2 regions of the Paenibacillus sp. FSL R10-2782 genome follow, and region 1 is predicted to be linked to the other one. Evidence: predicted binding sites of a transcription regulator. Region 1 holds the regulator's gene; the other holds the start of a gene.
The links. Region 1 encodes CtsR, which represses protease genes until heat stress. Its sites were predicted from a motif close to ATGGTCAATAAAGGTCAAACA; they were not measured.
Positions count from the first base shown of each region.

Region 2: the regulator CtsR is predicted to act here: its motif matches at 6,022-6,042, upstream of clpP (ATP-dependent Clp endopeptidase proteolytic subunit ClpP).

Region 1 is NZ_CP151951.1:4,816,124-4,832,250, forward strand. It holds gene clpC (ATP-dependent protease ATP-binding subunit ClpC) at 1-1,489, opposite strand, end outside; gene NST83_RS22250 (protein arginine kinase) at 1,534-2,598, opposite strand; gene NST83_RS22255 (UvrB/UvrC motif-containing protein) at 2,628-3,152, opposite strand; gene NST83_RS22260 (CtsR family transcriptional regulator) at 3,216-3,680, opposite strand; gene NST83_RS22265 (GNAT family N-acetyltransferase) at 4,249-5,436, opposite strand; rRNA gene rrf (5S ribosomal RNA) at 5,601-5,717, opposite strand; rRNA gene NST83_RS22275 (23S ribosomal RNA) at 5,870-8,799, opposite strand; tRNA gene NST83_RS22280 (tRNA-Ala) at 9,056-9,131, opposite strand; rRNA gene NST83_RS22285 (16S ribosomal RNA) at 9,230-10,787, opposite strand; gene ligA (NAD-dependent DNA ligase LigA) at 11,182-13,197, opposite strand; gene pcrA (DNA helicase PcrA) at 13,286-15,610, opposite strand; gene NST83_RS22300 (heptaprenylglyceryl phosphate synthase) at 15,652-16,127, opposite strand, start outside.
Region 2 is NZ_CP151951.1:211,762-227,888, reverse strand. It holds gene gpmI (2,3-bisphosphoglycerate-independent phosphoglycerate mutase) at 1-1,382, opposite strand, end outside; gene tpiA (triose-phosphate isomerase) at 1,384-2,136, opposite strand; gene NST83_RS00995 (phosphoglycerate kinase) at 2,196-3,377, opposite strand; gene gap (type I glyceraldehyde-3-phosphate dehydrogenase) at 3,501-4,511, opposite strand; gene NST83_RS00985 (sugar-binding domain-containing protein) at 4,598-5,635, opposite strand; tRNA gene NST83_RS00980 (tRNA-Arg) at 5,871-5,945, shown strand; gene clpP (ATP-dependent Clp endopeptidase proteolytic subunit ClpP) at 6,154-6,750, shown strand; gene NST83_RS00970 (DUF4163 domain-containing protein) at 6,879-7,991, opposite strand; gene NST83_RS00965 (SIMPL domain-containing protein) at 8,228-8,986, opposite strand; gene NST83_RS00960 (HPr family phosphocarrier protein) at 9,258-9,527, opposite strand; gene whiA (DNA-binding protein WhiA) at 9,663-10,607, opposite strand; gene NST83_RS00950 (YvcK family protein) at 10,613-11,599, opposite strand; gene rapZ (RNase adapter RapZ) at 11,612-12,511, opposite strand; gene NST83_RS00940 (ROK family glucokinase) at 12,565-13,515, opposite strand; gene trxB (thioredoxin-disulfide reductase) at 13,804-14,757, opposite strand; gene NST83_RS00930 (tetratricopeptide repeat protein) at 14,797-16,127, opposite strand, start outside.

The DNA.
Region 1 (16,127 bases):
GCGTTTCTTCCTCTTTCAGCTTGCTAACTGGAACACCTGTCCAAATCGCAACGACCTGAGCAATATCCTCCGGTGTTACTTCGGAATCTGTACGTCCCTGTTGCTCTTTCCATTGGTTTTTCGTAACATCCAGCTCTTCACGAATTTTCTGCTCTGTATCACGCAATGCAGCCGCCTTTTCGAACTCTTGGCTTTGTACAGCCGAATCCTTTTCCTTACGAATATCTTCCAGACGGTTTTCCAGCTGTTTCAAGTTTGGCGGTACCGTATAGGAATTCAGCCTTACCTTGGAACCTGCTTCATCAATAAGGTCAATTGCTTTATCCGGCAGGAAGCGGTCGGTGATATAACGATCTGACAATTTTACTGCCGCTTCAATGGCTTCATCCGTAATTTTCACACGGTGATGCGCTTCATAACGGTCACGCAGGCCGTACAGAATTTGAATAGCTTCTTCTGGAGAAGGCTGATCTACCGTAATCGGCTGGAAGCGACGTTCCAAAGCAGCATCCTTCTCAATATATTTGCGGTATTCGTCCAGCGTTGTCGCACCGATGCATTGCAGCTCGCCACGTGCCAGAGCAGGCTTTAAAATGTTGGAGGCATCAATGGCACCTTCAGCTCCACCAGCACCAATCAGCGTATGCAGCTCATCAATGAACAATACGATGTTTCCTGCTTGACGAATCTCGTCCATAATCTTTTTCAAACGATCCTCAAATTCACCACGATATTTGGTGCCTGCTACTACAGAGCCCATATCCAGTGTCATTACACGCTTGTCGCGCAATGTTTCGGGAATCTCATTGGCAATAATTTTTTGCGCCAATCCTTCGGCAATTGCTGTTTTACCTACCCCTGGCTCACCGATCAGAACCGGATTGTTCTTTGTACGGCGACTGAGCACCTGAATTACACGTTCAATTTCCTTACTACGCCCAATGACAGGGTCCAGGTTGTTCTCCTTCGCAGATGCCGTCAAATCACGTGCCAAGCTGTCCAGCGTTGGTGTGCTGACATTAGCTGGAGCACCATGATGGCTGGAAACAGCCTCGCTGCTGCCGAGCAATTGAAGCACTTGCTGACGTGCTTTATTCAGGCTGATACCCAAGTTATTCAGTACACGAGCTGCTACACCTTCGCCTTCACGGATAAGACCAAGCAAAATATGCTCCGTACCTACATAAGTATGGCCCAGCTTACGAGCTTCATCCATAGACAGCTCGATGACCTTTTTGGCGCGTGGAGTATAGGCAATGTTCGTCGGTTGTTCTTGACCGCGTCCAATCAGCGTTTCCACTTCATCCTGAATTTTTTCCAGTCCCAGCCCTAAACCAATCAAGGCTTTCGCTGCAATTCCTTCACCTTCACGAATGAGGCCGAGCAAAATGTGCTCCGTGCCAATGTTGTTGTGTCCCAATCGAACAGCTTCTTCCTGAGCCAAGGCAAGCACTTTTTGTGCGCGTTCCGTAAATCTTCCAAACATCATATATCCTGCACCTCCACAGTGTGTATTTCAGATCATTCTCTATATTAAAGGGTTGTGCCTAATTTTTGCCGGATCAGCTTCGCCCGGTACATATCGCGCTCACCGGTATTCATTTTATCACCAAAGCTTTTTTGCAGAAATCCGGGCTGCGTCATCACATTCAGCTCATTCATCGTTGCCGTGGATGGACGCTCCAAAATCCCCAAGTCTACGCCAAGACGTACATCGGACAACCGCTGTGCGGCTTCCTTAGATTCCAGTACCGCTGCATATGACAAAATACCGAATGAACGCATCACCCGATCTGTAATCCGCAGCATGGACTCATTCATCAGCCGTTCCCTGGCGGAACGTTCATGCTCTATAATTTGCAGCACTACGCCATGCAGATTTTCGATAATTTCCGCCTCGGTCTGTCCCAGTGTAATTTGATTGGATACCTGAAACAGATTGCCGACTGCTTCACTGCCTTCACCATAAATACCGCGAACGGTAAGACCTACCTGTGAAACAGCAGACAAAATGCGGTTAATCTGATGAGTCATGACCAATGCGGGCAGATGCATCATCACCGAAGCTCTCATCCCTGTGCCGACATTCGTCGGACAACTGGTCAGAAAGCCTCTACGATCATCAAATGCATAATCGACATGCGCCTCAAATGCATCATCAATAACCATAGCACGTTCCCAAGCTTCTCTAACCTGACATCCCGGATATAAGCACTGGATACGCAGATGATCCTCTTCGTTTATCATAACACTAACCGATTCATCATCGCTAATCAAAACAGCACCGTTACGAGATTCGTTCGCCAAATTAGGGCTAATCAAATGCTTCTCAACCAGCACCTGCTTGTCGATCTCATCCAACTCGGATATTTTCAGGGTATGAAAGGTACCAAAGCGTCCTAAATCATCATACTGAAGGATATCCGTCAAGCGTTGAAGTGCTTCTTCCGACTGCTGGTTGGTAGCAAGCATGGGAAAAGGCAGATGCTGCAAGTTACGCGCAATTCTTACCCGACTGCTAATGACAATCTCCGAATCCGCAGCATCACCACGCATCCAATCACTTAGCGGCTTTTCCGTAAACCGGATATTGGGCATTACGCATCCCCTCCTACTCTTCACAAACTTTACTCTTCAGTCATTTCTTTTTCAAGCTTTCTGATTTGATCCCTAAGCTCAGCGGCTGATTCAAATTCTTCCTGTACAATATGCTGTTGCATCTCTTTTTTCAGATCATCAATTTGCCGTTTAACCTTCAATCGGCCTCCGGTGCGAACCGGAACCTTGCCCACATGGCTCGTGCTGCCATGCACACGCTTGAACAGCGGGTCCAGACGGCTGTCAAAATATTGATAGCACGACGGGCACCCAAAGCGCCCCAGCTTACTGAACTGTGCATAGGTCATGCCGCAATCCTTGCATTGCAGGTTTTGCGAACCACTGTGGCCTGGAGTCTGGCTCTTTGTGCTGGAGTCAAAATCCAGCATCCCCGACAACAAGCTATGAATCGAAAAGCCGTTAGGTGTTCCAGGGATCATCTCCCCTTTTTCCTTCGCACACGTCTCACAAATATGAAACTCTGTCTTTTCGCCATTCACGATTTTGGTGAAATGCAAAGTTGCCGGCCGTTTATTACATTCTTGGCACAGCATAAAAGCACCTCCTTCAGCGTCAAGATTTTTGAAAATCCCTACATCTAAATCTTGAATCACACGCTATCTGGCCACCAGCAACGAAATCAGCATAGCTTTAAGCAGCCTTGCCCGCAACTGGTCACGATAGGGAAGTTTCAGCAATAATGTGTCCCTTGATAAAGCGGCCTTCATTAAACTAGCTTCCCTTTTGCTTAAAAAATGTGCTTCTTCCAGCTGATAAATCAGACCTTCTGCTGCCGATTGGCTAATTTCCTCTCCAATGCTTTGATGGAGATGGGTATGGATCGCATGCTGTGCGGGCAGTTGAATTCGCTGAATGCGAATGTAACCCCCACCACCGCGCTTACTTTCCACCACATAGCCTTTTTCCAGCGTAAAACGGGTACTGATTACATAATTAATTTGCGACGGCACGCAGGAAAAGCGGTCAGCCAAATCATTACGCTGAATTTCCACTAAACCTTTGGGACTCTCCAGCAATATGCTCTTCAAATATTGTTCAATAATATCGGAAACATTGCGCATTTCATCATCCTCCACTAACGGAAACGCAAATATTCAGTACATTTCACGCTCCACAGAGTCCGCCATATATTGAACTTAACCAAACGGTAAAATCACGAATCTAAGCCTGTATGGAGGCTAATCAGCTCTCTTACCTCACTTAAAAACATCCCGTTTAGTTTCTAGTGTGACCTTTAATCCTAATAAATCATACACCTTCCCTCATCCTCATGAGATTACAGTGACGTTTAACTACAGATCAGGTCTGTCTTTGCATGCTGTGTTGGTGTCAATGTATTATATACGGCTAAAAACTCAGCGAATTCACACCATTCTAATGAAGCATTACAGGCTCCATTGACTTTGACTTTCTTTGACTATATTCACATTATAGCACAAAATATATTTTTGCCAAGGGGTCAATATCATTTTTCGCAATCTAATTATGTTTTATACAATATAAGAAAAACTCTTCCCTTTACGGAAAGAGTTCTGAAAAATATCGTTAAAATCATCCACACCTTATAAAAGGTATTTAAGCTATATTCCCTAAAAAGTAAAGACTCAAGAGCATTTAAGAGCGTTACAATTAGAAAAAATCCAGCAAAAATGTTTGTGTTACCGGTATTACTCGTTCTAATGCAGATACAGACTCGCTGCGCCCTGTAATACGACTCCACTTATACAGATCAATAGGCCGCTGAAAGCCAAGCATCAGGGCCGTCAGCGACTGGATTCCCAGACTCAAGTCAGCTTCTATAGCGCCCTCGAAAGAACTGCTTGAATCTACTCTGTCCAAATGTCCCTGCCCTTCCGCGTTGACCGTCAATGTCCATATTCCTTCATTCCATGGAGCATAACGATCTGTCAGATGTAAGGTCAAACGTATTTCCTCTCCAATGGCCTTAAAAGGGTATTTCTCCACAAAAGCATCAGCATCTACAATACGGCCCATAAAATAAGGCACTATTTCCTGCTGAATTCTCGGATCATCCAGTAGATATGGCAGATTATCATCAGCCGGAATGTAAATGAATTTACCCTGGGTTATCATCGAATCATGATTGGCAAAATACGTCCACAACGCCCGCCGTGCCGTCTCATTAATATATACCAGTTCGTCGCAATTCAGCTGCTTATCTTCAATTTTGTAGAGTGCATATCCCTGAGGATCGCCTGCTTCAGAGTAATACACTGCGGTCCGGTAGTTCTTATTTAATGTCCGCTCTTGCCACCATTCCTTATCTCGTACCAGCGTACCATTATAACGCGAAGCATATGCTTGATATACTTGGTTCAGCTCAGAAATATCTTTTACATCCCGTTTGACTGTACCTTCGGTTTTAAGCTTGGCAGGGAATTTATCGATCGGAATAATATACTTTTTGTATTCAATATACGTTTCCCACCCAAATTTACGATAGAAGGCAAAGGAGAAAGGATGTAGAAAAGAAAGGCTCTGTCCCGCGGTCTTCATCTCTGCAAGTGTATGTGTCAAAAGACGTGAAACCAGACCGCCGCGCCGCTTTTCCGGCCAAGTTGCCACACCAGCAATGCCCCCCATGTCAAAAACCCGACCCTGTATGTATACCTGTAACGGTAGCAAAGTCAGCTTCGCATTCAAGTCATTTCCGTCGAATATCCCCCAAGTTTGTTCTGGTTTGAATTTCTTTTTGGATTTCTCCAGATCCTCCGGGGACATTGTAAACTGAAAAGCATATTGAGACAACTCAATAGCAGCTTCAAATTCCTCACGTTGTAATTGCCTGATTTCCATAAGTTCGTCACCTCGCTCGTATACTTGGACTTCCACAAAAAGATCACACCTTTAGAGTGTCGCAAAGCCTTGGTTCTCTGTCAACCTTAGGAACAGATGGTTATAGTAAAAATGTATAAAAAAAGAACCACAATCTCAAGGAGATCATGGTCCTTCTTCCTTTTGCTTGGCGACGTCCTACTCTCCCAGGACCCTGCGGTCCAAGTACCATCGGCGCTGGAGGGCTTAACGGTCGTGTTCGGGATGGGTACGTGTGGAACCCCTCCGCTATCGCCACCAAACATGAATTTACATCGTAAATTCTTCCGTGCAGATTTCTGGTACCACGCTACTGCGTGTATAGAAATCCAACGTATTCGTATGTATCTTCTACATACCTTCAAGGTATTACACCCTGAAAACTGAATCCGAAACTCCATTGCGTTCTATACTTTAGGATAAGCCCTCGACCGATTAGTATTGGTCAGCTCCATGCATTACTGCACTTCCACCCCCAACCTATCTACCTCGTCGTCTTCAAGGGGTCTTACATACTGGGAAATCTCATCTTGAGGGGGGCTTCACGCTTAGATGCTTTCAGCGCTTATCCCTTCCGTACATAGCTACCCAGCGGTGCTCCTGGCGGAACAACTGGTACACCAGCGGTACGTCCATCCCGGTCCTCTCGTACTAAGGACAGCTCCTCTCAAATTTCCTACGCCCACGACAGATAGGGACCGAACTGTCTCACGACGTTCTGAACCCAGCTCGCGTACCGCTTTAATGGGCGAACAGCCCAACCCTTGGGACCTACTTCAGCCCCAGGATGCGATGAGCCGACATCGAGGTGCCAAACCTCCCCGTCGATGTGGACTCTTGGGGGAGATAAGCCTGTTATCCCCAGGGTAGCTTTTATCCGTTGAGCGATGGCCCTTCCATGCGGTACCACCGGATCACTAAGCCCGACTTTCGTCCCTGCTCGACTTGTAGGTCTCGCAGTCAAGCTCCCTTCTGCCTTTGCACTCTTCGAATGATTTCCAACCATTCTGAGGGAACCTTGGGGCGCCTCCGTTACTCTTTAGGAGGCGACCGCCCCAGTCAAACTGCCCACCTGACACTGTCCTCGCACCGGATCACGGTACCAAGTTAGAACCTAGATACGATCAGGGTGGTATCCCAAGGATGCCTCCTCTCAAGCTGGCGCTCAAGTCTCTCAGGCTCCCACCTATCCTGTACAGATCGTACCCAAATTCAATATCAAGCTGCAGTAAAGCTCCATGGGGTCTTTCCGTCTTGTCGCGGGTAACCTGCATCTTCACAGGTATTAAAATTTCACCGGATCTCTCGTTGAGACAGCGCCCAAGTCGTTACGCCATTCGTGCGGGTCAGAATTTACCTGACAAGGAATTTCGCTACCTTAGGACCGTTATAGTTACGGCCGCCGTTTACTGGGGCTTCGGTTCATAGCTTCGCCCTAAAAGGACTTACCACTCCCCTTAACCTTCCAGCACCGGGCAGGCGTCAGCCCGTATACTTCGCCTTGCGGCTTCGCACAGACCTGTGTTTTTGCTAAACAGTCGCTTGGGCCTTTTCACTGCGGCCCCCTCGGGCTATTCACCCTACCGAGGCACCCCTTCTCCCGAAGTTACGGGGTCATTTTGCCGAGTTCCTTAACGAGAGTTCTTCCGCGCGCCTTAGAATTCTCTTCTCGCCTACCTGTGTCGGTTTGCGGTACGGGCACCTTCTCCTGGCTAGAGGCTTTTCTTGGCAGTCTGAGATCATGACCTTCGCTACTACAATTTTCGCTCCCCATCACAGCCCAGCCTTACGATGTGCGGATTTGCCTACACACCAGCCTCACTGCTTAGACGGACATCCATCAGTCCGCGTCACTACCCTACTGCGTCACCCCATCGCTCATAACGGATTACGGTGGTACAGGAATTTCGACCTGTTGTCCTTCGACTACGCCTTTCGGCCTCGCCTTAGGTCCCGACTTACCCTGAGCGGACGAACCTTCCTCAGGAACCCTTAGGCTTTCGGCGGATCTGATTCTCACAGATCTTTTCGTTACTCATACCGGCATTCTCACTTGAATGCAGTCCAGCGCTCCTTACGGTACACCTTCAACCCGCATTCAACGCTCCCCTACCCCTGATACCTAAGTATCAAGCCATAGCTTCGGTGGCGTGTTTAGCCCCGTTACATTTTCGGCGCAGAGTCACTCGACCAGTGAGCTATTACGCACTCTTTCAATGGTGGCTGCTTCTAAGCCAACATCCTGGTTGTCTGTGCAACTCCACATCCTTTCCCACTTAACACACACTTGGGGACCTTAGCTGATGGTCTGGGCTGTTTCCCTTTCGACAATGGATCTTAGCACTCACTGTCTGACTCCCGGAACCAAGTCTATGGCATTCGGAGTTTGACTGAGCTTGGTAACCCTTGCGGGCCCCGCACCCAATCAGTGCTCTACCTCCACGACTCTTATTCCGAGGCTAGCCCTAAAGCTATTTCGGGGAGAACCAGCTATCTCCGGGTTCGATTGGAATTTCTCCGCTACCCCCACCTCATCCCCGCATTTTTCAACATGCGTGGGTTCGGGCCTCCAGTGCGTGTTACCGCACCTTCACCCTGGACAGGGGTAGATCACCCGGTTTCGGGTCTACGTCCACGTACTCAAGTCGCCCTATTCAGACTCGCTTTCGCTACGGCTACAGTTTTTCACCTTAACCTTGCACGGGAACGTAACTCGCCGGTTCATTCTACAAAAGGCACGCCATCACCCATAGATCGGGCTCTGACTTCTTGTAAGCACACGGTTTCAGGATCTATTTCACTCCCCTTCCGGGGTGCTTTTCACCTTTCCCTCACGGTACTGCTTCACTATCGGTCGCCAGGGAGTATTTAGCCTTGGCAGATGGTCCTGCCGGATTCATACGGGGTTTCACGTGCCCCGCACTACTCGGGATCCGTCTCGGAGGGAACAGGTTTTGAACTACAGGGCTTTTACCTTCTCTGGCGGGCCTTTCCAGACCTCTTCATCTAACCGGTTCCTTTGTAACTCCATGTGAGACGTCCCACAACCCCAAGGAGCAAGCTCCTTGGTTTGGGCTAATCCGCGTTCGCTCGCCGCTACTGACGGAATCACTATTGTTTTCTCTTCCTCAGGGTACTTAGATGTTTCAGTTCCCCTGGTATGCCTCTGTTCTGCCTATGTATTCAGCAGAAAGTGACTGTCGATGAAGACAGCCGGGTTTCCCCATTCGGACATCCCCGGATCAAAGCTTGCTTACAGCTCCCCGAGGCTTTATCGTTGTTCGCCACGTCCTTCGTCGGCTCCTGGCGCCTAGGCATCCTCCGTGTGCTCTTTGTAGCTTAACCTAGCATTTACTTCGTAAATGCGATTTGCTTTGAATTTCGGTTCCACACGAATGTGTGAATGAAATTCAAGGCAGCTACCTTTATTTCACTTGTTTACACAAGATCAGCGTAAAGGAATATTCTAAAACGCAATTTCGTTTCGGTATCCAGTTTTCAAGGTGCAAGACAGTTTCGATGAAACTGTATCCTGTGTGAATATCGATCCAACTCCGAAGAGTGGATGATCATCATCCAGTTTTTTTGATGAAGTTGTAATTGGTGGAGCCAAGCGGGATCGAACCGCTGACCTCCTGCTTGCAAGGCAGGCGCTCTCCCAGCTGAGCTATGGCCCCTCACAAGTTCCATCAAAACTGAACAAATGGAATGATGATGTTTTGAAGCTTACGCTTCATATTTGAATGTTTCCGTTGCAGGAAACGATTCTCCATAGAAAGGAGGTGATCCAGCCGCACCTTCCGATACGGCTACCTTGTTACGACTTCACCCCAATCATCTACCCCACCTTCGGCGGCTGGCTCCCTTGCGGGTTACCCCACCGACTTCGGGTGTTGTAAACTCTCGTGGTGTGACGGGCGGTGTGTACAAGACCCGGGAACGTATTCACCGCGGCATGCTGATCCGCGATTACTAGCAATTCCGACTTCATGCAGGCGAGTTGCAGCCTGCAATCCGAACTGAGACCGGCTTTTCTAGGATTCGCTCCAGATCGCTCTTTCGCTTCCCGTTGTACCGGCCATTGTAGTACGTGTGTAGCCCAGGTCATAAGGGGCATGATGATTTGACGTCATCCCCACCTTCCTCCGGTTTGTCACCGGCAGTCTGCTTAGAGTGCCCAGCTTGACCTGCTGGCAACTAAGCATAAGGGTTGCGCTCGTTGCGGGACTTAACCCAACATCTCACGACACGAGCTGACGACAACCATGCACCACCTGTCTCCCCTGTCCCGAAGGAAAGGTCTATCTCTAGACCGGTCAGGGGGATGTCAAGACCTGGTAAGGTTCTTCGCGTTGCTTCGAATTAAACCACATACTCCACTGCTTGTGCGGGTCCCCGTCAATTCCTTTGAGTTTCAGTCTTGCGACCGTACTCCCCAGGCGGAATGCTTAATGTGTTAACTTCGGCACCAAGGGTATCGAAACCCCTAACACCTAGCATTCATCGTTTACGGCGTGGACTACCAGGGTATCTAATCCTGTTTGCTCCCCACGCTTTCGCGCCTCAGCGTCAGTTACAGCCCAGAGAGTCGCCTTCGCCACTGGTGTTCCTCCACATATCTACGCATTTCACCGCTACACGTGGAATTCCACTCTCCTCTTCTGCACTCAAGCTCCCCAGTTTCCAGTGCGACCCGAAGTTGAGCCTCGGGATTAAACACCAGACTTAAAGAGCCGCCTGCGCGCGCTTTACGCCCAATAATTCCGGACAACGCTTGCCCCCTACGTATTACCGCGGCTGCTGGCACGTAGTTAGCCGGGGCTTTCTTCTCAGGTACCGTCACTCTTGTAGCAGTTACTCTACAAGACGTTCTTCCCTGGCAACAGAGCTTTACGATCCGAAAACCTTCATCACTCACGCGGCGTTGCTCCGTCAGGCTTTCGCCCATTGCGGAAGATTCCCTACTGCTGCCTCCCGTAGGAGTCTGGGCCGTGTCTCAGTCCCAGTGTGGCCGATCACCCTCTCAGGTCGGCTACGCATCGTCGCCTTGGTAGGCCTTTACCCCACCAACTAGCTAATGCGCCGCAGGCCCATCCATCAGTGACAGATTGCTCCGTCTTTCCTCCTCTCCCCATGCAGGGAAAGGATGTATCCGGTATTAGCTACCGTTTCCGGTAGTTATCCCAGTCTGAGGGGCAGGTTGCCTACGTGTTACTCACCCGTCCGCCGCTAGGTTATTTTAAAAGCAAGCTTCTAAAATAACCCCGCTCGACTTGCATGTATTAGGCACGCCGCCAGCGTTCGTCCTGAGCCAGGATCAAACTCTCCATTAAAGACCAACCGAAGCTGGTTTATAGAAAGAGCGATTCGCTCATTTTTAATGCTAGCGATTCTTCTTTAATATAAAGAAGAAATCTTTATTTTCATCATCCATTTGTTCAGTTTTCAAAGAACTTGTCTGTCCTCGTTTCTTCAACGAGTCAGGAATTAGATCATATCATGTCGGTTGCTTTCTTGTCAAATCTTTTTTTGATTTTCTTTTTAGCATCCTCAGCTTCGAGAAATGTTATTCTCAAAGCAACGTCTAATAATGTAACATGCCTAAAGTTATTTAGCAAGCATTTTTTTAATTTCTTTTTCCGTAGCTATTATACCTCCTATCTATACAGTAGATAACAAAACAGCCACCCCGCAATAGAGCGGAATGGCTGTACTCTTGCAAACGAATTATTCTTGCTCCAGCAGTCTGATGAATTCATCCTCATCTTCTATGGTATCAATTCCGAGCTGTTGGGCCTTGGCTAGTTTACTGCCCGCCTTTTCACCAGCTATGACTAGATCCGTCTTTTTCGATACAGACCCGGTCACATGGGCTCCGAGTGCCTCCAGCTTGAAAGCAGCTTCATCACGCGTAAGCTGATGCAAGGTACCTGTAAGCACAACCGTTTTGCCACTGAAAAAGCTGTCTGTCTTCTTCTCCTCTGGAGCTTCGGGAGCCTGAGCCTTCACCCCTAGGGATAACATCTTTTCAATCCCTGCTTGGGTAAATGGATCAGCAAAGAAGGCAACAATACTTTCAGCTACAATCCCGCCTACATCCGGCAATTCTATCAATTCCTCCACTGTAGCGGACATGACCTTGTGCAAATCACGGTAATGGTCAGCCAACATGCGCGTCGTCGCTTTACCTGTATTTGGTATACCGAGGGCATAAAGGAATGATGCCAAATCCCTTTCTTTACTCTTCTCAAGCGCTGCCAAAAGGTTATTGGCTTTTTTCTCACCAAATCGCTCCAGCTTCACAAGATCATCAAATTGGAGTTTATACAGATCCGCAGGCTCGCGCACTTCCAATTCGTCATGCAGTTGGATTGCTGTTTTGTCGCTGAAGGTTTCAATATCCATGGCATCACGTGACGCAAAATGGGAAATACGAGCCACAATCTGCGGCTTGCACCCCAGCTTATTATCGCAGAATAAATGAGCCCCTCGCTGCTGCAATGGGAATCCACAGGCTGGACAATGATCCGGTACGATAATTTCCTCTCCGTCGTCCTCAGACGTAACTTTTCCCAAAATTTCCGGGATGACATCATTCGAACGGCGGATAAATACACGAGCACCCAAAGCGAACTTCAGATTTTTCCGCTCGATATCCCCAGCATTGTTTAGTGTACAATTTTGTACGGTGACTCCCGCCAGCTCTACCGGTTCTACCCTTGCCAGTGGAGTAATTTTACCCGTACGACCTACATTCCACTCAACAGCGTTAAGCACCGTGGTCGTTTCCTCCGCCTCGAACTTATATGCCACTGCCCAGCGCGGAAATTTATCGGTATAGCCAAGAACCTCACGTGTGCGCATATCCGTAATTTTGAGTACCGCCCCGTCAATGAGATAATCCAGTCCGGCACGAGACTCTTCGATATCAGTCAGTTGTTCCATAGCATCATCAAAATCGTCAAAGTAAGTCAGATACGGATTCACCTTAAAATGATTGTCACGCAGGAACGTCATCATCTCCTGGTGGCTACTAAACTGGATGCGGTCCGCGTACCCCACATTGTAGAAGAATGCATTCAGCCGCCGCTCTGCTGTCGCTTTGGGATTCAAATTACGCAGAGCGCCAGCTGCGGCATTGCGTGCATTTTTAAGAGGGTCCACAGCGGTCTCATTATATTTCGCCAGCACAGACAGATTCATAATGCCTTCTCCCTGTACTTCAATGGTCCCATCCTGAAAAGGAATCGTAAGCGGCACAGATTTAATGGTCTTCACCTGTGCCAGTATTCCCTCGCCCACCACGCCATTGCCGCGTGTAGAAGCCTGTACCAGCTTCCCGTCGGTATAAGTCAGGTTCAGCGTCAGTCCATCAAATTTAAACTCTATCGCATATCCCGGAGGCGGTAAAGGCTGCTCTGGGTTCTTGGTGTTGTAATCGTTGACCAGCTTCACGACACGCGCGTTCCAGGCACGCAGCTGCTCCACATTCTGTGCTTTATCCAAGCTCCATAATGGGGCGAGGTGGCGATGCGGTGTGAAGCCTTTGAGTAACTCCCCGCCTACACGCTGTGTCGGCGAATCCGGCAGCACAAGACCGCTCGTCTGTTCAAGCGTTACCAGTTCGTCATAAAGCACATCATATTCTTTGTCGCTGATCTTGGGCTCATCCAGTGTGTAGTAATGATAGTTATATGTGTTCAGTTCAGCAACAAGCTGCTCCATCCTGTGCATTGGGTTCATGCAGGCGTATCCCTCCGGGAACTTCATCAGGGCAGAGGCCTAAACCAAGCTGCCGCTGTGAGGTTCGAGATTTAATGATGTTTGAGATTTATTCTACTTTTGTAATAGGTGCAAAGCCAGCCAGCAGGCGTTTAACTCCTACCGGAGCCGGGAAAGCGATCTGAAGCTCCATATCATTGCCTGTACCTTTTACAGCTACAATGGTCCCAATTCCCCACTTGCCATGCTGTACCTTGTCTCCGGCAACAAAAATGGAGGGGCCTCCTGCCGAAGTAGCCGGAGTTGGTTTCGCGGATGAAGATGTCGTTACTGTTACGCGGGGCGACGCAGAAGCGGACGAGCCACTGCGGCTCATCGTATCAAAGGAACGTTCTCCGCCAAAGTTACTACCGTTGGTATTACCCAGTCCACGTCCGCCATAAGAGCCGCCTACATTGCCTGAGCGGCGATAGCGGTCACGTTTGATAATTGTATCCTCTTTGAGCTCTTCCGGAATCTCTTCAAGAAAGCGGGAAGGCGGATTAGCGGTGGTACGGCCAAACAGCGTGCGCATCTGTGCGCATGTAAGGAACAGTTGCTCCTCTGCACGGGTAATCCCAACATACGCCAATCTGCGCTCTTCTTCCAGCTCTTCATTATCCAAAAAGGCCCGACTGTGAGGGAATACTCCCTCCTCCATACCGACAATAAATACAATCGGAAACTCCAGTCCTTTTGCGCTATGCATGGTCATCAATACAACCGCATCGCTTTGTTCCTCTTCATCGTCATTCATGGAATCTATATCCGCGATAAGAGCAAGATCGGTCAGGAAGGAGACGAGTGACTTGTCCTCCGCTCCTTTTTCAAATTCCATCGTTACCGACAGGAACTCATCAATATTCTCCAAACGTGAGCGTGATTCGAGCGTATTCTCATTTTGCAGTTCCAATCGATATTGGCTGGTTTCTAGCATTTTTTCCGTTAACTCGGTAACCGACAGATAATCCACCATCCGACTCAAGCCTTCGATCATGTCGTAAAACTCGACAAGCGCATTACGTGTACGTCCGGCAAAGCCCAAATCGTCTACCACCTGCAACACACGGAAAATAGAAACTCCACGCTCCGCTGCGGCTGCCTGCAATTTACCGACCGTTGTATCCCCGATACTCCGTTTTGGCACATTAATGATTCGGATCAAGCTGATATCGTCATCAGGATTGGAGAGCAGACGAAGATACGCCAGTAAGTCCTTAATCTCTTTGCGATCATAGAACTTGATGCCGCCAACGATCTGGTATGGAATATCTGATTTGATCAAAATTTCCTCGACAACCCGTGACTGAGCATTGGTACGATACAAAATAGCATGATGGCTATAGGTTTTGCCTGCATTGATATTTTTATGAATTTCCGAGGCGATAAAATAGCCCTCATCATGCTCCGAGTCAGCCCGGTAAACTTTAATCTTGGACCCGCCTTCTTTGTCGGTCCATAGCTTCTTCGGCTTGCGGCCTGTATTTAGTCCAATCACTTCATTGGCAGCATTCAGAATATTCGAGGTTGACCGATAGTTTTGCTCCAGCAAAATGGTACGTGCTTCCGGGTAGTCCTCTTCAAAGTTCAAAATGTTGCTAATATCCGCCCCGCGCCAACGATAGATGGACTGATCACTGTCACCTACTACGCAAATCCGGTGATGCTTGTCAGCCAACATTTTACACAGCATATACTGTGCACGGTTCGTATCCTGATATTCATCGACATGAATGTATTGAAATTTCTTCTGATAGAAGTCCAGCACTTCAGGTACTTCTTTAAATAGTTGAATGGTTGCCATAATCAGATCATCAAAATCCAGAGAGTTGTTGTTTTTGAGACGTTGTTGGTATTTGGTGTATACCTTCGCCACAATTCCCTCAAAATAGTCTCCAATCTTGCGCTCATACATTTCAGGAGTGACCAGTTCATTTTTAGCTGTGCTCATCATGGACTGAACCGCTTTGGGCTCGAACTTTTTGGTGTCTATGTTCAGATCCTTCATGCAGCTCCGAATGACAGACAACTGATCTGTAGAATCGAGAATGCTGAAATTGGAGGTAAATCCAATCCGCTCGATATCTCGGCGCAAAATACGCACACACATGGAGTGAAAGGTGGATACCCACACATCTCTCCCCTGCGGGCCAATCAGCTTGGATACGCGATCCTGCATTTCACGCGCGGCCTTGTTCGTAAAGGTAATTGCCAAAATGCCCCATGGAGCCGTCTTGCGGGTCGCGATGAGGTAGGCAATCCGGTGCGTGAGCACCCGGGTCTTGCCGCTACCCGCGCCAGCCATAATCAGCAGTGGTCCGTCTGTCGCTTCCACTGCCTGACGCTGAGGCGGATTGAGGCGGGCTACAGCCTCGTGTATATCTATTGATTGCATGCGTGCATGCTCCTTTCTGCAAACTTCCATAAAATCAAGTTCTATACTTCCAATTTCACAGCTACCGTTTCCAGCGCTTTCGCCAAGTCACGATAAATGATATTCCCTACTACAATGGTGTCACAAACGGCAGCCGCTTGTAACGCGGTAGATTTATCCACGATACCCCCTCCATATAGGACACGGGCGCGCTCTGTACTGCGGTGTATTTTTTGTACCAGTTCCATATCTCCAAAGGCACCGCTATACTCCACATATACAATCGGCAGATGCATGAGCTTGTCAGCAACCTGTGCATATGAAGCGGCAGACGAAGCATCGAGTGATGCATCCGCTCCGGTAAGCTTGGCCACCGTAGAATCACCATTCAAAACTATATATCCTTCTGTCACAAGTAAATCCCAAGGGATCATATAACCAAACTGCTTAATCGCACGCTGGTGCTGTCCTACGATCCAATTACTGTCCGTGGTATTAAGCACCATTGGAATCATATACAGATCAAACCCAGGCACCA
Region 2 (16,127 bases), 1.0 Mb from region 1:
GTGAACGGACGTCCCTGCTCGTCAATTTCCATATCCGCATTACCATGGTCGGCAATGATGATAACAGTGCCACCTTTGGCTTTAACCGCATCTACAACACGTCCAACACATTCATCCGTCGTCTCTACCGCCTTGATCGTTGGCTCCAGCATGCCGGAGTGTCCAACCATATCAGGATTGGCAAAGTTCAGGATAATCGCATCATGCTTATCGGCTTCGATTTCCCTAACAGCAGCATCCGCAACCTCGTACGCACTCATTTCTGGCTGCAAATCATATGTAGCCACTTTAGGCGAATTGATCAAAATACGAGTTTCGCCAGGCAGCTCCACATCGCGTCCGCCACTGAAAAAGAAGGTAACGTGCGGATATTTTTCGGTCTCGGCAATACGCAATTGCTTTTTGTTGTTCTGCACAAGCACTTCGCCGAATGTGTTATCCAGGTTTTTCGGTTCGTAGGCAACGAAGCCTTCAACCGTTTCACTGAACAATGTCAGGCAAACAAAGTGCAGATCTTTAGGCAATTTCGGTCCACGATCAAAGCCACGGAAATCCGCATTCGTGAATACTTGAGACAATTGAATCGCACGGTCAGGACGGAAATTCAGGAAAATAACAGAATCATTGCTCTCGACCAGTCCCACAGGGCTTCCGTCGGCCTTCACAATAACCGTTGGCTCCACAAATTCATCGAATACTGATTTTTCATACGATTCTTTCAATGCTTCCATTGGATCTGTATATTGAGGACCTTCGCCGTACACGATTGCACGGTAAGATTTCTCTACACGTTCCCAGCGTTTGTCGCGGTCCATGGCATAATAGCGTCCTTGTACAGTCGCAATTTGGCCAATGCCGACTTCCTGAATTTTAGCGATCAGCTGCTGCATGAAGCCCACGCCGCTGTCAGGCATAACATCGCGTCCATCCATGAAAGCATGAATGTATACTTCTGTTAAGCCTTCTTTTTTCGCCAGGTCCAGCATAGCGAACAGATGGCTGATATGGCTATGCACACCGCCGTCGGACAGAAGTCCGTACAGGTGAAGTTTCGTGTTGTTGTTCTTGGCATGTTGCACTGCTTTAACCAGTGTTTCATTGTCGTAGAACTCACCTTCACGGATGGACTTCGAAATACGAGTCAAGTCTTGATATACAATGCGGCCTGCGCCGATGTTCAAGTGACCTACTTCGGAGTTACCCATTTGTCCTTCCGGCAGACCCACCGCTTCACCAGAAGCTGTCAGCGTTGTATGAGGATACTGTTTTAAATAACGGTCGTAATTCGGTTTGTTAGCCTGTGCAACCGCGTTGCCTTCCACGGTGTCACGCAGCCCGAATCCGTCCATAATAATTAAAGCTACCGGTTTTGGTACTGCCATCTTACTTCGCCCCCTCAACAAGCGCGATGTAAGACGCTGGTTGAAGACTAGCGCCACCTACGAGTGCGCCGTCGATGTCGCTTTGGCCCAGGTACTCGGCCACATTTTCAGGTTTCACGCTGCCACCGTATTGAATCCGTACAGCATTGGCTGTATTTTCATCGTACAGTTCTTTCAGAAGACTACGGATGTAGGAAATCACTTCATTCGCATCCTGCGAAGTGGAGGATTTACCTGTTCCGATTGCCCAGATTGGCTCATAAGCAACAACGACTTGTGCAGCCTGATCCTTAGCCAAACCAGCAAAAGCTGCTACAGTTTGCACTTTTACAACCTCTTTGGTTTGACCCGCTTCACGGTCTTCCAGCTTTTCGCCTACACATACGATCGGAGTCAGGCCGTGGCGGAATGCCGCATGAACCTTTTTGTTTACCGTTTCATCTGTTTCGTTGAAATACTCACGACGCTCGGAGTGCCCGATCACAACGTAGTCTACGCCCAGATCTTTCAGCATCCCGCCGCTGATTTCGCCTGTAAATGCGCCATCTTCTGCAAAGTGCAGGTTTTGTGCGCCGATTTTGATAGATGTACCTTTTACTGCTTCAACCAGAGCAGGAAGATTCGTAAATGGTGCGCAGATCACGCTTTCCACCCCTGCAACCTCTGCTTTGCCTTTGATCTCTTCGATGAAGGTTTTAGCTTCTGGTACGGTTTTAAACATCTTCCAGTTACCCGCAATAATCGGTGTTCTCAATGGTTTCAACTCCTAACTATTAGGTGCCCTAAAGCATTTATTATGCGCAGTACGTTTGATTACTTATCGTTAAGTGCAACAACACCCGGAAGTGCTTTGCCTTCCATAAATTCAAGGGATGCGCCGCCACCAGTAGAGATATGATCCATTTTGTCAGCCAGATGGAATTTCTCAGCCGCTGCTGCAGAATCGCCGCCACCAATGATGGTATATGCTTCTGTTGTTGCGCAGGCTTCCGCTACTTCACGAGTACCGCCAGCGAAAGGCTCGATTTCAAATACGCCCATAGGTCCATTCCAAACAACCAATTTGGAGTTTTTGATCACATCTGCATAGATTTTACGAGTTTTCGGACCGATATCCACGCCTTCCCAATCTGCAGGAATACCGTCGATGTCCACAATGTTCGTGTTCGCTGTAGCGCTGAAATCGTCAGAAACAACGATATCTACCGGAAGATAGAATTTTTTGCCAAGCTTCTTCGCTTTTTCGATAAATCCAAGAGCTACATCCAGTTTGGATTCATCCAGCAGGGATTGACCCACTTCATGCCCTTGAGCTTTAAAAAATGTATAAGCCAAACCGCCGCCAATAATTACGTTATCTGCAATATTCAGCAGGTTGTCGATCACGTCGATTTTGTCTTTTACTTTGGAACCGCCGATAATGGCTGTAAAAGGACGATCTGGGTTTGAAAGAGCTTTACCGATTACAGACAATTCTTTCTCCATCAGCAAGCCGGAAACAGCCGGAAGAAGATGCGCGATACCTTCTGTGGAAGCATGAGCACGATGCGCTGCACCAAATGCGTCATTCACGAAAATGTCAGCCAGTTCAGCAAATTGCTTTGCCAGTTCAGGATCGTTTTTCTCTTCTCCTGGATAGAAGCGTACATTTTCAAGCAACAGCACGTCGCCGTTTTGCAGTTCAGCTACTTTCGCTTTAACAGCCTCACCAACTGCTTCGTCCACTTTAACTACAGGCTTTTTGAGCAACTCAGACAAACGCACGCCAGCAGGAGTCAGACGCATGGATTCAACGACCTGACCTTTTGGACGTCCAAAGTGACTCGCCAAAATAACTTTTGCACCTTTTTCAATCAGGTAGTTAATCGTTGGCAAGGTTTCACGAATACGCTTGTCATCCGTAATTTTACCGTCCTCAACCGGAACGTTAAAATCTACACGAACAAACACCCGTTTTCCATTCAGTTCTATATCACGTACGCTCTTTTTGTTCATCTCCATATTCCTCCGCACCCTTTTAATTTTACGAAACAGGAATTTAAGGCACATTTTGATATATAAAGAGCGGAAACAATAACTGCTGTTTCCGCTCTATGATGTTGCGCGATGAGACTGTTCTTATTTAGCCAATTTAGCGAAGTATTCCAACGTACGGATCAATTGTGCTGTGTAGGACATTTCGTTGTCGTACCAAGCTACAGTTTTCACCAGTTGTTTGTCGCCAACAGTCAGGACTTTAGTTTGAGTTGCATCAAACAAAGAACCGAAAGTGATACCTTTGATGTCGGAAGAAACGATCTCGTCTTCAGTGTAGCCGTAAGTTTCAGGATCGGAAGCTTCTTTCATCGCAGCGTTGATTTCTTCAACAGTTACATTTTTCTCCAGAACAGTTACCAGCTCAGTCAGGGAGCCAGTTGCTACCGGTACACGTTGAGCCGCGCCATCCAGTTTACCTTTCAGTTCAGGAATTACCAGACCGATGGCTTTAGCAGCACCAGTTGTGTTAGGAATGATGTTTTCAGCTGCAGCGCGAGCACGACGGAAGTCGCCTTTAGCATGCGGAGCATCCAAAGTGTTTTGGTCGCCAGTGTAAGCGTGAATTGTAGTCATCAGGCCTTCAACGATACCAAATTTGTCTTGCAAAGTTTTAGCCATAGGAGCAAGGCAGTTTGTTGTGCAAGAAGCACCAGAGATTACAGTTTCAGTACCGTCCAGAATTTCATGGTTTACGTTGTAAACGACAGTTTTCATGTCGCCAGTAGCTGGAGCGGAGATAACAACTTTTTTAGCGCCGCCTTTCAAATGTTTCTCAGCAGCTTCTTTAGTTGTGAAGAAACCTGTGCATTCCAGAACGATATCTACACCCAGGTCTCCCCAAGGCAGTTCTTCAGGGTTGCGGTTAGCCAAAACTTTAACTTCTTTACCGTTAACTTTGAAGAAGCCATCGTGTACTTCTACTTCTCCTTGGAAAGTACCTTGTGTTGTATCATATTTCAACAGATGTGCCAGCATTTTGGAATCTGTCAAGTCATTAATTGCTACTACTTCAATACCTTCCACGTTTTGAATCCGGCGGAAAGCAAGGCGTCCAATACGTCCGAAACCGTTAATACCAACTTTAACTGTCATGAGTGAGTTCCTCCCAAAGTTCGTTTAGTTTATATATTCAAGACAGACCCGAAAGCCCGTCAAGACAACACATTTAATCAATCGCATTAACTTTTTAAATAACGGCTTACAATCTCGGCAGCAGCGCCTTCGTCGGTGACAAGAATATCTTCCTGCCCGAAACGCAGCACCGCATGAATAGCGGCCGCCTTGCTCTTACCTCCAGCTACGCCTAGAATCGTCTCGGTTCGCCTGATATCCTCCAAACGTAGTCCAAGCGTCAGCATTTTGTGAACCACAACGCCGTCTTCGTTAAAATAATAGCCAAACGATTCGGCAACCGCGCCCTCACTGCTGATCTGGGCAAAGGTTTCAGGGTCGAGCTTACGTCTACGTGCCATAGCTATGGCGTTGCCTATCCCGTGAATGATGATCCGACTCTCTCGAATCAGGCTTAAAATATCCTGAATATTCGTATCTTCAAGCAGGGAGTTGTAAGCATGATTGCTGAGCAAATCCGGTACATGGAGCAGACGGTATTGTGAGCCGACCTTACGAGCCATTGTGGAAGCAATTGTGTTCGCCTGCATTTCCATGCTTTCTCCCAAACCCCCACGTGCCGGTACGAACCATCCGCCCTTAAGTGGGCCATTAGCAGGTAGTGTCAGTTGGTCCGCCACGTCGGCAATCGTCGTGCCACCTGTTACAGCGACCACATCCTCGTCGTCCATAACACTCAGCAGTGCTTTTGCTCCAGCACGACCCAACTCCTGCTTCGTTAAAGGAGAAGCATCCGAATCCCCTGGAACGACAACCACCTTCCTCAAACCATAGGCTTGACGAATCTGATCCTCCAATTGGGACAGGCCGAACAAGTTGTTCGCAATCGGCTCCAGTTGTTCCAGCAGATCCAGTCCTGCTTTGCTCACCTTCATGCCCACACTCTCAATCTCAATCAGCCCTTGGGCTTTAAGAAGATCGGTCTCGGCGCGCAACACGCGCTCGGTCATGTCCAGTGAAGCCGCCAGCGTTCTGCGTCCAATAACATCGGACAGCATAATCTGATGCAGGATTGTGTACCTTTTTTTCAAAACATCCATGAGGTCGGGCAGAAGCTGCTTCTGTATTTCTAATATCTTTCGCATGCTTTCCACTCCCGCACACTTCTAAGTTCTTTCTCTAATGCTATATCACTAACTGGTCTCAAAACGTCCCGGGTTAACTTTTTAAGTCCCACGTATATCTTACCCAATATTTGCTCCACATGCAAGTCTATCTGAACCTATATTTCTCAACTTTTTATGTGAATATGCGCACGTAATAAAAGCTTGCAATTCAATGCCGTATATCATATAATCATCTTTGTTTCCAATTAGCTGTGCGCCCGTGGTCCAACGGATATGACGTAGGCCTCCGGAGCCTGAGATCGAGGTTCGATTCCTCGCGGGCGCGCCATTTTATATGATGTTTAAATTCTTCTATATACTGTTTTAACCAATAAGAGCGCAGAGGGCTCTTTTTTTTGACTATTAGTTTGACTTTCTTTGACTTTTTGTTTGAAATTGTTTATCATGTAGTTAATACGGTAACAGTTTATAAATAGGGACGTGTAATCGGCATGTCCACCAAATCCATTAACGATATTAAAGGGAGGTTTTTTGACGTGAGCTATGTTCCTATGGTAGTAGAACAAAGTAACCGCGGCGAACGCGCCTATGACATTTATTCCAGACTGTTGAAGGATCGCATTATTTTGTTGGGCTCGGACGTCAATGACGTTGTAGCCAACTCTATTATTGCGCAAATGCTGTTTTTGGCTGCCGAAGATCCTGAAAAAGACATTCACTTGTATGTTAATAGCCCTGGCGGTTCGATCACAGCCGGTATGGCCATTTTCGATACAATGCAATACATTAAACCTGACGTGTCTACAATTTGTGTTGGTATGGCGGCTTCTATGGGTGCGTTCTTGCTGAACGCAGGTGCCAAGGGCAAACGTTTTGCTTTGCCGAACAGTGAAATTATGATTCACCAACCATTGGGTGGTGCACAAGGCCAGGCAACGGATATCGAAATCCGCGCACGCCGCATTCTGAAAATGCGCGACAAATTGAACCGCATTCTTGCAGACCGCACAGGCCAACCACTGGAACGCATTGAAAAGGACACAGACCGTGACTATTTCATGTCCGCAGACGATGCCAAGGAATACGGTATTATTGATAAAGTGCTAACTAGCTCTTCTCCAGAAGGTGTATAAGAGAACGAGTTATTGCCTCTGACTAGCTGGTAAACGGAAAAAGCTGCCCCGGATGTTCGTATCTGGTAGGCAGCTTTTCTTGGTTATTGTTCATTTTGTATAGGTAATCCGACTATTATCCATTTGTACTATGGATTCTGTCCCGCGAAAGGCTTACCACCTTGAGGTAACAGTTGGCTAAACGAGTAGGTGAACTCAGGAATCCCATACGCATATGGTGTATATTCATATAGATCAAAAACAAGCGTCAAACCACTATTGGTTACATAAAAATTCGGATTAGCTGCAAGCTCCTTAAATCCACCGAAACCTCCTGCGTCAGCCTGAAGTGCATCAAATTTTTTCTTCAGGTCACTATTGAGGAACTTTTTGTAATTCGGGTTAGCTTTCAGCACGTCAGACAATTGAAGCATTTTGCCATCCGACAGCGAGAACGTATACCCTTTACGGACGGTCATGCCATGCGCACCACCTGTATACGAGTAATCCTGCATAATTACACTCAAAATACCGTCCTTATTATAAGCAATTGCAAAATCATTGCCAAACTCATACGGTCTTTGCGCCGTAGCGCCTCCCTCAGCCACTTGCTTTTTGCCTGCTGCCAGCACTTCTTCCGCATGCTTTTTAAGCACACCGTTAATCGCCTGCTGAGCTTCGGCATTCAACCGGCTACCACTGATTTGCGGATATTTGACTTTGTAGGTCACCTCGGAGTCACTTGTAGCTGCAAGGGATTGGGAGGTAATCGTGATCGGATTCAGCTGGCTTTTGCTCAACGCTACTGTTTTCTCTGCTGCATTCCACTGAGCGTCTATTCCTAGATAGTCTTTCAGCAGACTCATAGGAATGTACAGTTTCCCGGCGATCTGTTTGGCATCCATATTGCGTGTGCTTATTCCATTGACATTGACATAGGAACCATCGGAGGAAGGGGACATGATGTATAGAATATTGTACCCGCTGCCTACGGTATATGTCGCTGATTTGGTATCATAGCTCACCGGAATTCCCAGGCTGTCGCGCAGTGCTGCTACTGGAATGAGTGTGCTTCCGTTTACCTGGACTCCTTTGGCTGCCAACGTTTTACCGTTCCAATGGATAGAAATACCTGGCTGCTGTGCTGTAGCCTGTTGTTTGGATGAAGCCGCCTCACTATAGGAAACGGGAACAACTGTGACTCCTGCTAAAATTCCCGCTGCCAGCAGTGCGGAGCCCCATTTTTTCGTGTGCTTGTTCATATTAAGTATTCCTCCTGTTGTAGATGTGCGTACTCTATGTGTGTTGATTACTTTACTTATTATATCTATACCCCTATGTTCGTAGTTTACAATCTGTACACTCCCCGATTTCAATCTGTACATCTAGTAGGCGCCAGCTGTTACAGACTCATTACAAAATAGTTTCGGCTTATAAAAAAAGCCAGCAAGGCATCCTGCATAAAGCAGGCGCTTGTGGCTCCGTTATCATCTGTACGTTAGTTCAATTCGTATTGTGCCGACACTTGGACTTTCACAGTCACTTGACCAGATTGTATCTCTGTTCCACCATTTGTATCAAAGAGTGCCTTGTTCATAGCAGTCTCACGTTGTGTGAAGGTTTGGGCATCTCCCCCATCTACCGTTACGTTCAAGAGAGTTCCAAGCCCGCGTTTGGTTGCCTTGGCTACAGCACTGGCTTTGGATTGAGCATTTCCCAACGCCTTGGCAATCGCCTCTTCTTCATAAGCTGAAGAGTTTTCTACTGAAAAACGCACATTATCCACGTTGTTCGCTCCAGACTGTGTAGCCTCATCCAGTAACTGACCAATTTTATCCAAATTACGGTACTTGACGGAAAGTGTATGGTTGGCAATGTAGCCTTTGAGCTTCTGACCTTGTTTTTCGTCGTAGGTATAGTTAGGCTGTACGTAGAACTGGCTCGTCTGTATGTCATCAGCACTGATGCTCCACTTTTCTTTCAGCAGTTGTGTGACCTTACTTATTTTAGAGGCGTTGGCTTTCTGAGCAGCAGCGGCTGTATTTCCTTCAGATTGTACGCCGATGGATAAATAGGCAATATCGGGCTTAACCAATACTTCCCCGCTGCCGCTCACATTAATTACACTGCTAACCGTCGTAGCTGCTGACGCGGCATAGGCACGATCTGCTCCTGTCCATAATCCTCCCGCTACTACTCCTGCCAATAATGCTCCTGCCAGAACCGCTGTATTTGCAGCTTTTGTCCAATGTTTCATCATATTCGCCCTCTTTTCTTGATGATGTGTGTACCTTCCAGACGGAAACAAAGAGAAAAGGTTGCAGTTAGGCGTCACATTTTCCGAATAGAATACCATCACAGAATGTAAATTACTTGTAGCTTGGGCCAAACACAGTGTCGGTATTCAATGAGACCACATTGGATAAGCCCAACGGGGGGATTGCCCACTCTGTTTTTTCGGGTACAAAAAAAGCCCCAAAGGGGCTTTTCACTAAGAGCATATACCATATCACAAAACAGATGTTTGTTTATTGATTTTCCAGCTCTACCTTACTAACCAGACTTACTAAAGCGTTTACAGCCTGCTCGGCGTCCGCACCTTCAGCACTAATGTAAATTTCAGTACCTGTACTGATAGCAAGGCTCATAATACCCATAATACTCTTGGCATTAACTTTTTTGTCTTCTTTTTCCACAAAAATCTCGGATGAATATTTATTCGCTTCCTGTACGAACAACGCAGCAGGTCTGGCGTGCAGTCCTGTTTTCAAGCGTACGACTACCGGATGTTTTGACATGTCAGCTTACCCCCTCATCAAATAAATCTGGACACTACTTACTCCATTTTATTTATCACATTATAACATTAACCCGGGACAGACACTAGAAAAAAAACTAAAAAAACCGGGGCAGAAGCCCCACAGACACTCCTTTTATGGAATCAGGCCGTTTTCTCCCCTGATTTTGTCAGCCATCTCGTCAATTTTGCGAAGTCGATGATTGACACCCGACTTACTCACAACCCCTTTGAGCATTTCCCCGACTTCTTTTAAATTCAAATCAGGATGAGCGAGACGGATTTCCGCCACCTCGCGCAGCTTATCTGGCAGCGTATCCAGGCCAACTTCTCTCTCCAGCAGCTTGATATTCTCAATTTGCCGGACAGCAGCTCCAATCGTCTTGTTCAGATTAGCCGTTTCGCAATTAACAATCCGGTTCACGGAATTGCGCATATCACGCATGATGCGGACATCCTCAAATTTGAACAAAGCCTGATGCGCCCCAATAATGCTAAGTAGCTCAATGATCTTTTCGCCTTCCTTGATGTAGAGAATAAAGCCTTTTTTTCGCTCAATACAACGGGCATTCAGATGAAACTCATTCGCCAGATCGACCAGCGCCTGGCAATGCTCCTCATACATCGAGGAAATCTCCAGATGGTAAGACGAACCCTCCGGGTTGTTCACAGAACCACCTGCCATAAAAGCGCCTCGCAAATAAGCCCGCTTACAACAGTTTTTCCGAATGATATCCCGATTAATCCCGTCCGTGAACAAGAACCCTTCTGATACGATATAAAGATCCTTTAACAGCTCTTGTACACCGCTAGGAATGCGGACAATGTACACGTTATTTTTTTTCAGACGCATTTTTTTCCGTACAAGCAGCTCGATATGAACTTGAAAATGTTTTTTGATCAAGGAGTAAATCCGCCTTGCAATCGCGGCATTTTCTGTGGACACATCCAATATCACCCTTTTATTGGACAGTTGTACGGACCCGAGCATACGTATGAGCGCAGATAGTTCCGCTTTTTCACAGCAGGGCTGGCTTTCAATCATCGTAAGCTCTTTTTTGGTTTGTGCCGCAAAGGACAAGGGACTCACCTCCTTCTTAATATCCAGTTTTGTACCAATTGGTAAATGTGCTGGCTCAGTTTGTCGGCATCATGCCGTAAATAGGTGCGGAACAGAACAAGCGTATCTGCAACCACTTTATATCCCCGGTCGGTCAGCTCTCCCATGTCTACTTGAACTGGCTTGGCTCCCTGCTCGGCATACATTTCCTGTACTTGGGGCGGAATATCTCCATTATTGACAATTACATAATCAAACAAATGATGCCCTACATGCTCATAAATAGCCTGCAAGTGGTCTCCTACGGTATATCCATCCGTTTCACCCGGCTGAGTCATGACGTTGCAGACGAATATTTTGATGGCGTCAGATTTCACCACAGCCTCTGCAAGCTTCGGTACGAGGAGATTAGGCAAAATGCTGGTGTACAGACTGCCAGGACCAATCAGGATCGCATCAGCTTGATTAATGGCCTCTACAGCCTCAGGCAACGGCTCCACGTGAGTCGGTTCAAGAAAAACACGTTTGATTCTGCCGCCCGCTTCCGGGATTTTGGATTCACCGGTAACCACCGTGCCATCCTCCATTTCGGCACTCAGCACAACGCCTTCTTCAGCCGCTGGCAGCACACGCCCCCGTACAGCAAATACACGGCTAAGCTCACGCACCGCCGTCACAAAATCACCCGATATATCGGTCATCGCCGCTAAAATCAGGTTGCCCAGACTATGGCCTGCCAAGCCTGATCCTGCGCCGAAACGGTATTTCAGCATATCGGACATCACCGGCTCTACATCAGCCAGTGCAGTCAATACATTTCGAATATCCCCCGGAGGGGGCATTTGCAGCTCACTGCGCAATATCCCGGAGCTTCCGCCATCGTCAGCGACTGTAACAATGGCCGTTATATCCAGCGGCTTTTGTTTCAACCCCCGCAGCATGACGGACAAGCCGGTTCCGCCGCCCATAACAACAATACGAGGGCGCTCCCGTTGTGATCCGGTCTCTTTCATGTTTTCACCTCATTAATGCCGGTCCCGATCAGCATCCCGATGTGAAACAGAAACTGATTCTGTTTCACTGGCACCCAGCATTTTTCCTAAATATTCAGATATCGCGACAGAACGATGCTTACCGCCGGTACACCCGATACCGATAATGACCTGGCTTTTGCCTTCCTTGCGGTATTGCGGAATCAAAAAATGTAACATATCCAGCAGCTTGGTCAGGAATGCCTGAGTCTCTGGCCATTTCATAACATAATCATACACATCACTATCCTGTCCGGTGTGTGGCCGCAATTGGTCCACATAGTGAGGATTGGGCAGGAAACGCACGTCGAATATGAGATCGGCATCAATGGGAATACCATATTTGAAGCCGAAAGAGGTAATGTTTACGGAAAGCATGCTGCTCTCCAGATGAGAAAATCGGGAAATAATCCGCGTCTTTAAAGTTGCAGGCTTCATCACACTTGTATCAATGACCTGTGTTGCCGAGCTTTTCAGCTCCTCCAGCATTTTGCGCTCCAGTCGTATTCCGTCCAGAGGCATACCATCCGGAGCAAGCGGGTGACGGCGACGGCTTTCCTTGTATCGCTGTACGAGAACACCGTCGTTGGCATTCAGGAACAAAATCTCACAATGAATCGTAAAATGATCCTTAATATAGTTCAATGATTCCGACAAAGCTGTAAAAAATTCTCGTCCGCGCAAGTCAATCACCAGCGCCACTTTACCTATCTTACCGTTGGACTGCTCGATTAGTTCAGCAAACTTGGGAATCAGCACAGGCGGTAAATTATCAACGCAGAAGAAGCCCAAATCTTCCAGGCTTTGCACTGCAATGGTCTTCCCTGCACCTGACATTCCCGTAATAATAATGAGTGTTGCCCACGGCGCAGCGTTTTTTAGGTTGTCTGTCATATGGACTTCCCTCTCCTTTTGCTTCAACACACTCTATGTCAGTAACCTATGGATCAGGAGCGCAGCAGCAAACCCGCTGCTCCTACGATACCTGCGTCATTGCCAAGCGCCGCCGGAACAATAAATACCCCTTGCTGGAGTGGCTCAGGTGTCAGTTTGGCATATACCAGACGCATCTCTTCGAACAAGAAATCGCCTGCTTTGGAAACACCACCGCCTACAATAAACAGCTCCGGGTTTAGCACGGTGGCAACCGCTGCCATAGATTTACCCAAATAAAAGGCAGCCCGCTTCACGATACGCAACGCAACCTCATCCCCGGCCTTGGCTGCATCAAATACTTCTTTGGCTGCGATTTGATCTACCAGCGCCAGGGAAGTCCGATCTCCACGTTCCACAGCGTCATTTGCCATACGGATAATGCCCGTTGCGGAAGATACGGTTTCCAGACAGCCCATTTTGCCGCAGCCACACTGAATGGCCTCCAAATCCGGTACGACGCTAATGTGGCCAATTTCTCCGGCCATACCTGAGAAGCCCTGATAGATTTTCCCATTGATAATAATACCACCGCCTACACCCGTACCCAGGGTATAGCATACGCAGTTTTCTATGCCTTTGCCCGCCCCGGCCCAAGCTTCGCCAAGTGCAGCGACGTTAGCATCGTTGTCTATTTTTACAGGCTTGCCGATCCGTTCTTCCAACAGCGCACGAATCGGTACGTCACGAAAGCCAATGTTGGGAGCGAGAACTATAATACCTTCGCGAACATTCGTAAAACCGGCAACGCCCGCTCCGACACCCTTCAGTTGATCCCATTCATAAGGAGATTGCTCAACAATGTGCCGCACATATTTTTCGATATTGCTGATCACAACGTCTACGCCCTTAGCTGTTTCCGTTGGTCCTTCGTATGTGTGCAAAAGCTGTCCGTCTTCATTACAAATGCCCACCTTGATTGCTGTACCGCCCAAATCGACACCCACATAGATACTTTCAGACATGTTCCAAGCCACCTTTATGTTTACTTAAAAACTGTGTATGAAATATATGATTAAAATCTTGAACTTATAATAGTTACCTACGTTCCAACTATAATTGAAGCCCCCGTTACGGTCAAGGACACTTCCCTGTTGAAAAGTGCAGGATTAGCGGAATTCCAAGTCTCATATTCCATAAAAAGGAGAAAGCCTGTGCAGATGCAGCAGGCTTTCTCTTCCTGAATCTAAGACACGGCTTAACAGGGCCTACCCTAGCCCCTACCTTAGCCATACTGTATCCTGTAGCTTTCTTTATTGATCCAGTGTTTCGCTCCAGTCATGAACAGCGCTGCCTTCGAGATATTTCTCGCAGTCCATAGCCGCCATGCAACCCGTTCCCGCAGCCGTAATGGCTTGACGATAACGGTTATCCTGCACGTCCCCGCAGGCAAATACCCCGGGAATGTTCGTTTCTGTCGTTCCAGGCTTCACTTGAATATAGCCATGATCGTCTGTACTGATTTGACCGTTCAGGAAGCCCGTATTAGGCGTATGTCCGATTGCCACGAAAACACCATCTGCCTCGATCAGCTCATCCTGATTCGTCTCATTATTGTGTACCTTCAAGCCCTTTAATCCCGTCTCTCCCGTTACGACCTCCAAAGGAGTCCGGTTTAACGCCCAATGTACTTTTTCATTTTCCCGTGCGCGATCCTGCATAATTTTAGATGCCCGCAGCTCATCGCGACGGTGAACCAAGGTTACACTGGAAGCAAACCGGGTCAGGAAGCTCGCTTCCTCCATGGCTGAATCGCCACCACCCACTACAATGATCTTTTTCTCACGGAAAAAGAAGCCGTCGCAGGTGGCGCAAGTGCTGACTCCGCGTCCTACATTGTCCTGTTCACCCGGAATACCGAGATATCTGGCGGATGCTCCTGTAGCAATAATCACCGACTCCGCCTCAATGATGCCTTTTCCCTCTACCTTCACTTTAAAAGGACGCTTGCTGAAATCCACTTCTTCTACCCAGCCGGAAGTAAATTCAGCGCCAAAGCGTTCGGCCTGCTTGCGCATGTTATCCATCAACTCAGGTCCGAGGATGCCTTGCTCAAAACCCGGAAAATTTTCAATTTCAGTCGTTGTGGTAAGCTGCCCGCCGGGCTGCATTCCCTCAATGATCAGTGGATTCATGTTTGCACGCGCCAAATAAATAGCTGCTGTGTAGCCTGCAGGACCTGTACCAATAATTATGGATTTATACATACGTTTGTTGCCTCCTTTAGGTGGTGTTTGGAGCAGGTATCAGACCTGCTTTTTAAACGTGGAGAGCGGCTGTTTCATCTTCTGCTTGATACCGCACACGCTGTCAATCTGGCGTGCATAGCGGCTTACGGTCGATACGGAAATACCATAACGGTCAGCTACTTCCTGATAGGTCACCGAATGATGATTCATTTTGGCTGTCAAGTATTCCAGCGCCGCTGCCCATCCCTCAGTATGCTGAACAATCGGGACCTCCGGGGCAAGCCGATCCAGATATTCCAGCCAAAGTGACCTCAAATCGCGCTGCATGACCGGATCGGACGGCTTGCTCATCACGTCAAGTACCTTATCCAGCACTGCCTGCCATTCTGGATGGACAGTTGAATGGGCAGGCACCTCATCTTCGGATACGTGGTGAACCTTCTCTGACTCTGGTCGCAGAATTCGTTCCATTTCCTGATTTGTCTCCTGTATATCCTTAACTGGCGGCTCCGTCAGCTCTTGCAGCACCTGCAAGGCGCGCCGTTTCAACTCGCCTTCCTGATCCGGGTCTTCTACGAAGGATTCCAATGCCTGCCGCACCTCATCGTCACCGATCAGGCTTAGCGCCTGAATGACTTGAAGCTGTGTCGCTCGATCGCCGTGGCGCAACGCCCAGAAGAAGGAAGACCGGATTAGCGGGTCCCGCTTCATACTGTCAGGCACCTGGTCAGCTCCGAACTTCTCCCACATGCGGAATTGTTCCTCAAAGGGGAGGTGGTAATGGTAGCTAAGCACTTGTAGCGGTGTACCCTCCTGCTGGAGCTCCTCCAGCCGGGACAGGAAAAACCGCGGAACTTCCGAGGAAGCATCCTGCTTTTGCAAATGCCCCCACAACCGCCGGGCTTCTGCATATCTTCCCGTATTGCTGGCAGCCACTGCCGTATAATGATACAGGGAGGCGTCATCATTATTCTCTCCGCCGCCTTGAAGCAACCTGCGGAAATGTCTGTAAGCCTCCTCATGACGTCCGAGAATCCCCATCGTAGTAGCCAGCTTGAATACCTGCTCCTCCTGAAATGGTATGGTGACCGTCAACGTTTGAATCAGACGATCCAATTCAGGGCCGCCGCCCTCATGCTGATAAAAGATCGCCAGGTTGCATAGCGCATGCAAGTTACCCGGTTCATCCTCCAGCACCCGAAGAATGGTAGACTTCGCATTTTGAAACAGTCCCATGTAGTAATACGCCAGCGCCAGATTGTTCCGCGCAGCGAACATGTCCGGCTGTTCCTCTGAAATTTGCTTAAGCAATTGGGCCGCCTGAGCAAACTTCCCTTCCTCCAGCAGGACACGGGCCTGATCATGCTCGACCACTCCCTGCCGGGCCT